DNA from 3 places in the Pantoea sp. SYBGC1 genome. Region 1 is predicted to be linked to each of the others. Evidence: predicted binding sites of a transcription regulator. Region 1 holds the regulator's gene; each other region holds the start of a gene.
The links. Region 1 encodes PhoB, which activates phosphate uptake and scavenging genes when phosphate is short. Its sites were predicted from a motif close to CTGTCATAAAACTGNCNNAT; they were not measured.
Positions count from the first base shown of each region.

Region 2: a site for PhoB is predicted at 1,710-1,729, ahead of ugpB (sn-glycerol-3-phosphate ABC transporter substrate-binding protein UgpB). Genes of this name have one in related genera too.
Region 3: a site for PhoB is predicted at 1,651-1,670, ahead of phoA (alkaline phosphatase). Genes of this name have one in related genera too.

Region 1 is NZ_JBXUNM010000003.1:327,699-330,973, forward strand. It holds gene phoR (phosphate regulon sensor histidine kinase PhoR) at 1-860, opposite strand, end outside; gene phoB (phosphate response regulator transcription factor PhoB) at 876-1,565, opposite strand; gene sbcD (exonuclease subunit SbcD) at 1,758-2,975, shown strand; gene AC2CF9_RS08875 (AAA family ATPase) at 2,972-3,275, shown strand, end outside.
Region 2 is NZ_JBXUNM010000010.1:43,436-46,710, forward strand. It holds gene AC2CF9_RS15130 (high-affinity branched-chain amino acid ABC transporter permease LivM) at 1-119, shown strand, start outside; gene livG (high-affinity branched-chain amino acid ABC transporter ATP-binding protein LivG) at 116-883, shown strand; gene livF (high-affinity branched-chain amino acid ABC transporter ATP-binding protein LivF) at 885-1,598, shown strand; gene ugpB (sn-glycerol-3-phosphate ABC transporter substrate-binding protein UgpB) at 1,823-3,139, shown strand; gene ugpA (sn-glycerol-3-phosphate ABC transporter permease UgpA) at 3,195-3,275, shown strand, end outside.
Region 3 is NZ_JBXUNM010000001.1:777,966-781,240, forward strand. It holds gene AC2CF9_RS03660 (amino acid ABC transporter ATP-binding protein) at 1-120, shown strand, start outside; gene phoA (alkaline phosphatase) at 183-1,589, opposite strand; tRNA gene AC2CF9_RS03670 (tRNA-Ser) at 1,837-1,924, shown strand; RNA gene AC2CF9_RS03675 (RtT sRNA) at 1,970-2,098, shown strand; gene AC2CF9_RS03680 (hypothetical protein) at 2,837-3,049, shown strand; gene iraP (anti-adapter protein IraP) at 3,129-3,275, opposite strand, start outside.

The DNA of each region.
Region 1 (3,275 bases):
AGCAGATGCAGCATGGCCGGTACATCAACCCGCTCTTTAAGATCGAGCGCCGGAGCCGCCTCGATACGCGACAGCGTCAGCAGCTGCCTGACCAGGCTGTCCATGCGCCGGGTCTGCTCCTGCATCGTGCCCAGCGCTTTGCTGCGCGTTCGCGCATTCATCGCCTCATCGTCCATCATCTCCAGATAGCCCTGCAGCACCGTGAGCGGCGTACGCAGTTCATGACTGACGTTGGCAAAAAAGTTGCGGCGGGCGCCCTCCAGCTGATGCATCTGGGTCACATCGCGCGCCACCATCAGCCACTGCCCCTCGCTGTAAGGCATCACGCGGAACTCCATGTGCCGCTGATTATTCAGCACTACCGTCAGCGGCCGGGCAAAGTCGCGCTGGCGGATATAGCGGGAGAATTCGGGATAGCGCAGCAGGTTGAGAATATTCTGGCCGTTATCCTCCGGCCAGCGCAGCCCCAGATGCTGCTGGGCGAGGCCGTTGCACCAGAAAATGGTTCCCTCTTCAGTGGTCAGCACCACGGCATCCGGCAGCGACTCCGCACCGCTGCGAAAGCGCCTGATCAGGTTTCCCAGCTCGCGGCGGCGGCGGCGGTTACGCAGCTGCATCTGGTAGAGGCCATAAAACAGCGGTTCCCAGCTGCCGCGCCCGGTGGGCGGCGTCATTGATCGGTCGACCCACAGCCAGTGGGAGAGCCGCATCAGATTAGTAAAGTGCCAGGCCAGAACGCCTGAGACGGCTGCCAGCAGCCACCACGACAGATAACCAAACAGCAGGCCGAGCAGCAGCGCAGGCAGACAGGCCAGCGCCAGCTCGGTCAGTAATCGCTTCCAGGAGAGGCGTTCCAGCACGGTAGCAGGCTCCGTTTAGTAGCGGGCAGAGAAACGATACCCTGTTCCGCGTACGGTTTGCACCATACGATCGTGGCCGGAGATTTCCAGTGCTTTACGCAGGCGACGAATATGCACATCTACGGTGCGATCTTCGACATAGACGTTGGTGCCCCAGACGTGGTTCAGCAGCTGTTCGCGGCTGTAGACCCGCTCCGGATGCGTCATAAAGAAATGCAGCAGCTTATATTCGGTTGGCCCCATCTCCAGCGGCGTGGTCTCCGACATCACGCGATGTGAGGAGGGATCGAGACTCAGCCCCTGCATCTCAATCACCTCTTCGACCGCCATCGGGGAGATGCGCCGCATGACGGCTTTAATACGCGCCATCAGCTCTTTCGGTGAGAACGGCTTGGTGATGTAATCATCTGCGCCCACTTCCAGCCCGCGCACGCGATCCTCTTCCTCACCGCGCGCGGTCAGCATCATGACCGGGATATCGCGCGTCATGGCCTCGCGCTTCAGATGTTTAATAAACTGAATGCCGCTGCCGCCGGGCAGCATCCAGTCCAGCAGAATCAGATCGGGCCAGGGTTCAATCAGCCGGCTAATCGCGCTGTCATAATCTTCCGCTTCAATGGGCTGGTAGTCGTTCTGTTCCAGCACAAAACATAACATTTCCCGGATGGGCGCTTCATCTTCCACAACCAAAATGCGCTTGGCCATTATTGCTCCTGCGAGTGTGACGGGATGTCACTGGGATATGCGGCGTCATTATGCGTCAGTTTTATGACACTTTTATGAAAAACCCGGCGGGTAAGCAAGAGATAAAAACCACCCCCGCACCGGCAAAAACGTCTTTTTTCCTTTGTGCCCGAAGCCGTTATACTGGCCGCCAGCTTTCAGGCAGGACACCCCATGCGCATTATTCATACCGCAGACTGGCACCTCGGTCAGTTTTTTTACAGCAAGAGTCGCGCCGCCGAACACCAGGCTTTTCTTGACTGGCTGCTCCGGCAAATTGCTGAGCATCAGGTTGATGCACTGATCGTGGCAGGCGATCTGTTTGATACCGGTTCGCCCCCCAGTTACGCCCGTGAAATGTTTAACCGGTTCGTGGTCGCGCTGCAGCCCAGCGGCTGTCAGCTAATTGTGCTGGCGGGCAATCACGATTCGGTCGCCACGCTGAATGAGTCGCGCGAACTGCTGGCCTGCCTTAACACCCGGGTGATCACCAGCGCCACCCCCGGCGGCGAACAGCAGGTGCTGACGCTGACGCAGCGTGACGGATCGCCGGGCGCGCTGCTGTGCGCCATTCCCTATCTGCGCCCGCGCGATATTCTGCGCAGCCGGGCCGGTCAGTCCGGGCGCGACAAGCAGTTATCGCTGCTGCAGGCGATTGAGCAGCATTATCAGCACTGCTATAGCGCCGCCGTGGCAGAAAGAGAGCGGCTGGATAAGCCGCTGCCAATCGTCGCTACCGGCCACCTCACTACCGTGGGCGTGACCAAAAGCGACGCGGTACGTGATATCTATATCGGCACGCTGGATGCGTTTCCGGCGCAGGCATTTCCGCCCGCAGACTACATTGCACTCGGCCATATTCACCGCGCGCAGCGGATTGCCGGCACGGAACATATTCGCTACAGCGGCTCACCGATCCCGCTCAGTTTTGATGAGAGCGGACGTGATAAAAGCGTCTGGCTGCTCGATTTTGGCCACACGCTGGAGAGCGTAACCGCGCTGACCATACCCGCCTTTCAGCCGATGCAGATGCTAAAAGGATCGATGGCAGAGATTGAGGCGCAGCTGGCACAGTTTGCCCGCTATGAGGGATTGCTGCCGGTATGGCTGGATATCGAGATCACCACGCAGGAGTACCTCACCGATCTGCAGCGGCGTATTGAACAGCTCACGGCCACGCTGCCGGTAGAGGTGCTGCTGGTGCGCCGCAGTCGCGCGCTGCGTCAGCGCAGCCTGGAACGGCTGACAAATGAGACGCTGAGCGAGCTGAAAGTCGAAGAGGTTTTTGCCCGTCGCCTGGCTCAGGAGTCAGAGCTGGATGCGCAGCAGAGTGACGGACTGACCCGTCTGTTTCGCAGCGCGCTGGCCGCCCTGGAGGATCCGTCCGCATGAAAATTCTGACGCTACGTTTTAAAAATCTCAACGCACTGCGCGGTGAATGGCTGATCGACTTCCGCCAGGAGCCGTTCGCCAGCAACGGTCTGTTTGCCATCACGGGCGCTACCGGCGCCGGCAAAACCACGCTGCTGGATGCGATCTGCCTCGCGCTCTATCACCAGACGCCGCGCCTTGGCGGGCTGTCGCAGAGTGAGAATCAGCTGATGACGCGCGACACCGCCGAGTGTCTGGCTGAAGTTGAGTTTGAAATTAAAGGTGAAGCCTGGCGCGCCTTCTGGAGCCAGAACCGGGCGC
Region 2 (3,275 bases), on a different contig from region 1:
GCATGCTGGTGCTGGGCGGCCTGATGGTGCTGATGATGATCTGGCGTCCGCAGGGGTTACTGCCGATGAAGCGTCCGCATCTGAAACTGAAAAAGAGCAAACAGGGAGAGCAGGCATGAGTCAGCCTTTATTAGCCGTTGAAGGCCTGATGATGCGTTTTGGCGGCCTGCTGGCCGTCAACAATGTGGCACTGGCGCTGCATCCGCAGGAGATTGTTTCGCTTATCGGACCTAACGGTGCCGGTAAAACGACCGTGTTCAACTGCCTGACCGGCTTCTATAAGCCAACCGGCGGCACCATTAAATTGCGCGATCGACCGCTACAGGGTCTGCCGGGGCAGAAAATCGCGCGCATGGGTATCGTGCGCACGTTTCAGCATGTGCGGCTGTTCCGTGAGATGACGGTGATTGAAAATCTGCTGGTGGCGCAGCATCAGCATCTGAAAAGCGGTGTCTTTTCCGGCCTGTTAAAAACTCCGGCGTTTCGCCGTGGTGAGAGCGAGGCGCTCGATCGCGCAGCCATCTGGCTGGAGCGTATCGGCCTGCTGGAGCTGGCAAACCGCCAGGCGGGCAATCTGGCTTACGGCCAGCAGCGCCGGCTGGAAATTGCCCGCTGCATGGTCACGCGCCCGGAGATCCTGATGCTGGACGAACCGGCCGCGGGCCTCAACCCGCGTGAAACGCATGAGCTGGATGCGCTGATCGCCGAGCTGCGCAGCGAGCACAAGGTATCAGTGCTGCTGATTGAACACGATATGAAGCTGGTGATGGGCATTTCCGACCGCATCTACGTGGTCAATCAGGGAACGCCGCTGGCGAACGGTACACCGGAACAGATCCGCAACAACCCGGACGTGATCCGGGCTTATTTAGGTGAGGCGTAAGATGGCAAACCCGATGTTAACGCTGCAGGGTGTAAGCGCCCACTACGGCCCGATCCAGGCGCTGCACAATATTAATCTGCATATCAGTCAGGGGGAGATCGTCACGCTGATTGGTGCCAACGGCGCCGGTAAAACCACGCTGCTGGGTACGCTGTGCGGCGAGCCGCGCGCCAGCAGCGGCACCATTGTGTTTGACGGAAAAACCATCACCGACTGGCAGACGGCAAAAATCATGCGGGAGGCGATCGCGATCGTGCCGGAAGGGCGTCGGGTGTTTTCCCGCATGACGGTGGAGGAGAATCTGGCGATGGGCGGTTTCTTTGCCAGCCGGCATGAGTATCAGACGCGTATTGAGCGGGTTTACCAGCTGTTTCCCCGGCTGGCAGAACGCAAAGTGCAGCGTGCCGGTACCATGTCCGGCGGCGAACAGCAGATGCTGGCGATTGGTCGTGCGCTGATGAGCCAGCCGCGTCTGCTGCTGCTGGATGAACCCTCGCTCGGCCTGGCGCCTATCATCATCCAGCAGATTTTTGACACCATCGAGCAGCTGCGTAAAGAGGGGATGACCATCTTTCTGGTTGAGCAAAACGCCAATCAGGCGCTGAAGCTTGCCGATCGCGGTTACGTGCTGGAGAACGGTCACGTAGTGCTGGAGGACAGCGGCGAGGCGCTGCTCTCTAACGAAGCGGTACGCAGCGCCTATCTCGGCGCCTGACCGGCCTGCGGCCCGGTATCCTGCCGGGCCGCCTTTCTCCTGCCTGCCGCTTTTTTTGCTAAAAAATGTGCACGACGTTCACGTTTTGCCGCCTGGCTGGCGCGTTTCTGTGTGTCATATCTCTGTCATATTTCGGTTATTTTTCTATCATCTTCCCGTGTCATGTTACTCCGCGAACAAAAAATGCGTGATATTGCGCGTACCTAACAGCACAGGAAAACTTTATGACCGCTTTAACGCTTCGTCCCCGTCTGATGAGTGTGTTGCTTGGTCTGGCGCTCAGCGGTAACGCGCTGGCTGCGACCGAAATCCCTTTCTGGCACTCAATGGAAGGGGAGTTAGGCAAAGAAGTTGACTCTCTGGCACAGCGTTTTAACCAGGCGCATCCCGATTACAAAATTGTGCCCACTTACAAAGGTAACTACGAGCAGAGCCTGGCGGCGGGGATTGCAGCGGTACGCACCGGTAAAGCGCCTGCGCTGCTGCAGGTCTATGAAGTCGGTACGGCAACCATGATGGCCTCGAAAGCGATTGTGCCGGTGCATGACGTGTTCAGCCAGGCTGGCGTGCAGATGGATGCGAAGCAGTTTGTGCCGGCCGTGGCGGGTTACTACAGCGACAGCAGCGGTCAGCTGATCTCTCAGCCGTTTAACAGCTCAACGCCGGTGCTCTACTACAACAAAGATGCCTTTAAAAAAGCGGGGCTCGATCCGGAGCAGCCGCCAAAAACCTGGCAGGAGCTGGCAAAAGACGCCGCTGCGCTGCGTAAAGCCGGCATGAGCTGCGGCTATGCCAGCGGCTGGCAGGGCTGGATCCAGATTGAAAACTTCAGCGCGTGGCATGCGCTGCCGGTAGCCAGTAAAAACAACGGCTTCGACGGCACCGATGCGGTGCTGGAGTTCAACAAACCGGTGCAGGTGCGGCATATCCAGATGCTCGAAGAGATGAACAAAAAAGGTGATTTCACCTACTTTGGACGCAAGGATGAGCCGACCGCCAAGTTTTATAACGGCGACTGCGGGATCACGACCGCCTCTTCCGGTTCGCTGGCGGATATCAAGCACTACGCCAAATTTAACTTCGGCGTTGGCATGATGCCGTATGACGATACCGTGCCTGAAGCTCCACAGAACGCCATCATCGGCGGCGCCAGCCTGTGGGTGATGAAAGGCAAAGATGCGGCTACCTATAAAGGGGCGGCGGAGTTTATGAAGTTCCTCGCGCAGCCGGAGATTGCCGCCGAATGGCATCAGAAAACCGGCTACCTGCCGATCACTACCGCCGCCTACGAGCTGACCAGAAAGCAGGGTTTCTATGAGAAAAACCCGGGCGCGGATATCGCTACCCGGCAGATGCTCAACAAAGATCCGCTGCCGTACACCAAAGGGATGCGCCTCGGCAATATGCCGCAAATCCGCACGGTGGTAGATGAAGAGCTGGAAGGCGTCTGGACCGGCAAGCAGACGCCGCAGGCAGCGCTGGATAACGCGGTTAAGCGCGGTAACGCACTGCTGCGCCGCTTTGAACAGCAGGTGAAATAAATCCGATCCACCGGGAGCGACGCTGGGTCGCTCCCGCTTTCAGCGTGAGTTCGCTATGCCCTCATCGTCTCGTCCGGTCTTTCGTGCCCGGCTGCTGCCCTATTTGCTGATGGCACCGCAGCTGATTATCACCGCC
Region 3 (3,275 bases), on a different contig from region 1:
GCAGATCGCGTGATGTTTATGGATCAGGGGATCATTCAGGAGCTGGACACGCCGGATGTGCTGTTCACCCGGCCGCAAAATCCGCGTACTCAGGCGTTTCTCAGCAAAGTGCTGGGGTGAGACTGCTCCGGTAAAAACAAAAATCCACGCCGCAGCGTGGATTTTTTCTGTCTGCTATCCGCTTATTTAAGCGCCATCGCATTTTTTAGCGTGAAGAACAGATCGGTCTGATCGGTCAGCCCTACCACGTTTGCCGCGTGCGGTCCGTAGGCAGCAATGCGCAGCTGAGCACCGGTGTGCTCCTGCGAATCCTCTTCCGAGTTGCCGTAGCTGATGGTCATTACCGCACCATCTTTCGTGTTCAGCGCCTGGGTCAGGCCCGGCGCTTTGGTGCCGTTCTCAACAATCTGACTGCTGTGCGCGTGGTCGGCGGTGACCACCACCAGCGTATCGCCATGTTCGCGGGCATAAGCCAGCGCCACCTGGACCGCTTCATCGAGATCCACCGTTTCGCCAATCTGGCCGCACGGGTTAGCCGCGTGATCCTGTTTATCGATTGACGCGCCCTCAACCTGCAGGAAGAACCCTTTCTCATTTTTGCTCAGCAGGTCGATCGCTTTTGTCGTCATCTGCGCCAGCGTCGGCACCGATGCCGGACGATCCTGATTAACCTCACAGGTCACCACCGGTTTATCGATGTTGCCATGATAACTGGCTTTGGGACCCTGCCAGCGCACCGGCATATTGCCCGGTGCAAACAGCCCTAGCAGCGGCTGCTGCTGGGTGGCCTGCCGGACCGCGTTCATTGCGTCCAGGTTTTCTACCAGCTGATAGCCGCGCGCCTGCGCCTGTTCATACAGCGTTCTGCCTTTATAGTCGCCTGCTTTAGCCACCTCGTTAAAGCTTTTTGCACCGCCGCCCAGCACCACATCCGGCCGGGTCAGCAGCATTTGCTCGGTAATTGAGCCGCGGCCGCCCTGCTCTAAGGCGTTGCCCGGGCAGAGTTCGCTGGTTTTCTCCGGGCCATAGCATTTGCGCGAGGTGACATGTGCCATTAGCGCCGCTGGCGTAGCATCCTGCAGTTCGGCGGTAGAGACATTGCCGGTTGCTTTGCCGGCCGCTTTGGCCAGCTCAAGCAGCGTGGTTTGATCCTGCCCATTAATGTCGACGCCAATCGCCCCGTTATAGGATTTGGTGCCTGTGGCCCACGCGGTGGCGGACGCGGCAGAGTCAGTGACGTAAGAGGGTTTATGCGTTTTTTTATCCAGCGAATAGTGCGTGTACTGCCCGGTAAGCGGAAGCGCATCAATACCGGCAAAAAAGCCGCCCGCACCCATCGCAAGATTACGTGCCGCGGTGATCTCAGAGTCACCCATGCCGTCGCCAATCAGCAAAATGACATTTTTCGCCGTCTGATTACTCAGCGAGGCTTTCAGCGCCTCAGTCTGATCGCTGCTCAGCCGACGCGCGCCACCATGCTGCGTCAAATCGCCAGCTGCCGCTCTATTGTATGTTGTAACATCTGCCACCGCGGAGGTGGCGATCAGCGAAGCCAGCAGTGAAACCGTCAGCAGAGGTAAGTGTTTCATTCTTCAGCATCCTTATCAGTGAGACAACCCGGTTATTTTCGCTGCCAAGTCTGCGTCAGCGGGATGACATTTTTGTGTCAGACGCGCAACGTTTCGATGACAATCGCCGCGAAGCGAACAGGGTTAATACAATCTGCGCAGAGCTTAAGCAGATAGAAAAAAAGGAGAAAATAGCGCTTGACCCTTTTCAGCTAACTCCCTATAGTAGCGCCCCGTTGACCCAGTGCGGTTAGCAAAAAAAATATGTGGTGAGGTGTCCGAGTGGCTGAAGGAGCACGCCTGGAAAGTGTGTATACGGCAACGTATCGGGGGTTCGAATCCCCCTCTCACCGCCACAAATTTGAAGAAGAGCCTGAACTCACGTTCAGGCTTTTTTTTGCATATTGCACAGTGAGAGGGGTATGAGAACCCCCGACCGGGTTCGACGGTGAACCCTGTTCACCGGACAGCGGAGCCTGCGACGCTGCCCGCAGGGTGAGCGAAGCGAATCAATCCCCCTCTCACCGCCACAAACGTATAGCAGGTACATCATCTCCTTTGAAAAGATAGATAATGCCGCGCTAGCAGCTTTTATCGGGGTTCACTATGTGGCTAACCGTTATCTCTTGCCGGAAAAATTCATCAGCTGAGGGCTCTTAAAGAGCTTTCCTTACGTTATTGCGGCGTAAAACGCACGGGTATGGTGTCATTCATAGTTTCCGGACGTATTTATGCATTCCAGACATCATTTATGCCCCGCATCCGATTGCCAGGGCGCCATAAATGGCGCCCCTACAGATTCGTATCTAAATACGTTAAAGGACACACCTCCGGCACCACTCGCAGGGGACGCATTTATGCGTCCCTGCCGTCGTTTATGCCCCATACCCGATTGCCAGGGCGCCATAAATGGCGCCCCTACAGATTTGTGCCCAAACACGTTAAACGACACACCTCCGGTGTTGCCCGTAGGGGACGCATTTATGCGTCCCTGGCAGATTTGTGCAATGCATATTATTGGATTCAGGTGCCCACTCCTGACCGCCATGAACCATCATCAGTAAACTCAGGCCGCAGCCCTGCTTCACCTCTGCTAAACTGACCTGACAGCAACATTCAGCGGGCATAAACCGGATGCGGATAACAGCTACCTCTTTCGTTTAACCCTGCTGAAAGCGATGCCGTTTTGCGGACGCCTTTTATATTGTGACCAAAATGCTCAGAGCCGTAAGGCCTGAAGAAACATATGTTTTATTAAGGAAAAAATTATGGATGATGTAGATCTGGCACAGGAACGAGAAGCCGCTCATCTTGAGAGCGCCCTGTTTGCCCGCAAACCACGCCTGGTGAGCACAACGGGCAACTGTATCTGGTGCAGGGATGAAAGCGTGGTGGCCGATACTGCATTTTGCTCTGCAGAGTGCGGTGAGGACTATCACAAGCACCAGCGTGAAATGAAACAGCGTATCAACGGCGAATAAGCCAGCCGGGGCGGGAAATGTCTGCTAAAACAAGCCTGAACGCGCGTTCAGGCTTGTTTATCTGCTGTGTCTGACCAGTTTACTTTTTAGCGGGTAAAGCGGGTTCAGCAGCCGTAACGCCGGTCAGTCCACTTAATCCTTCATGGTTAATTTCGTCATCTGCCTTATCCACAGCCTGAGAGATAGTCAGCAGATTCTGCAGTTCGCTTAGCAGAATAGCGGCATC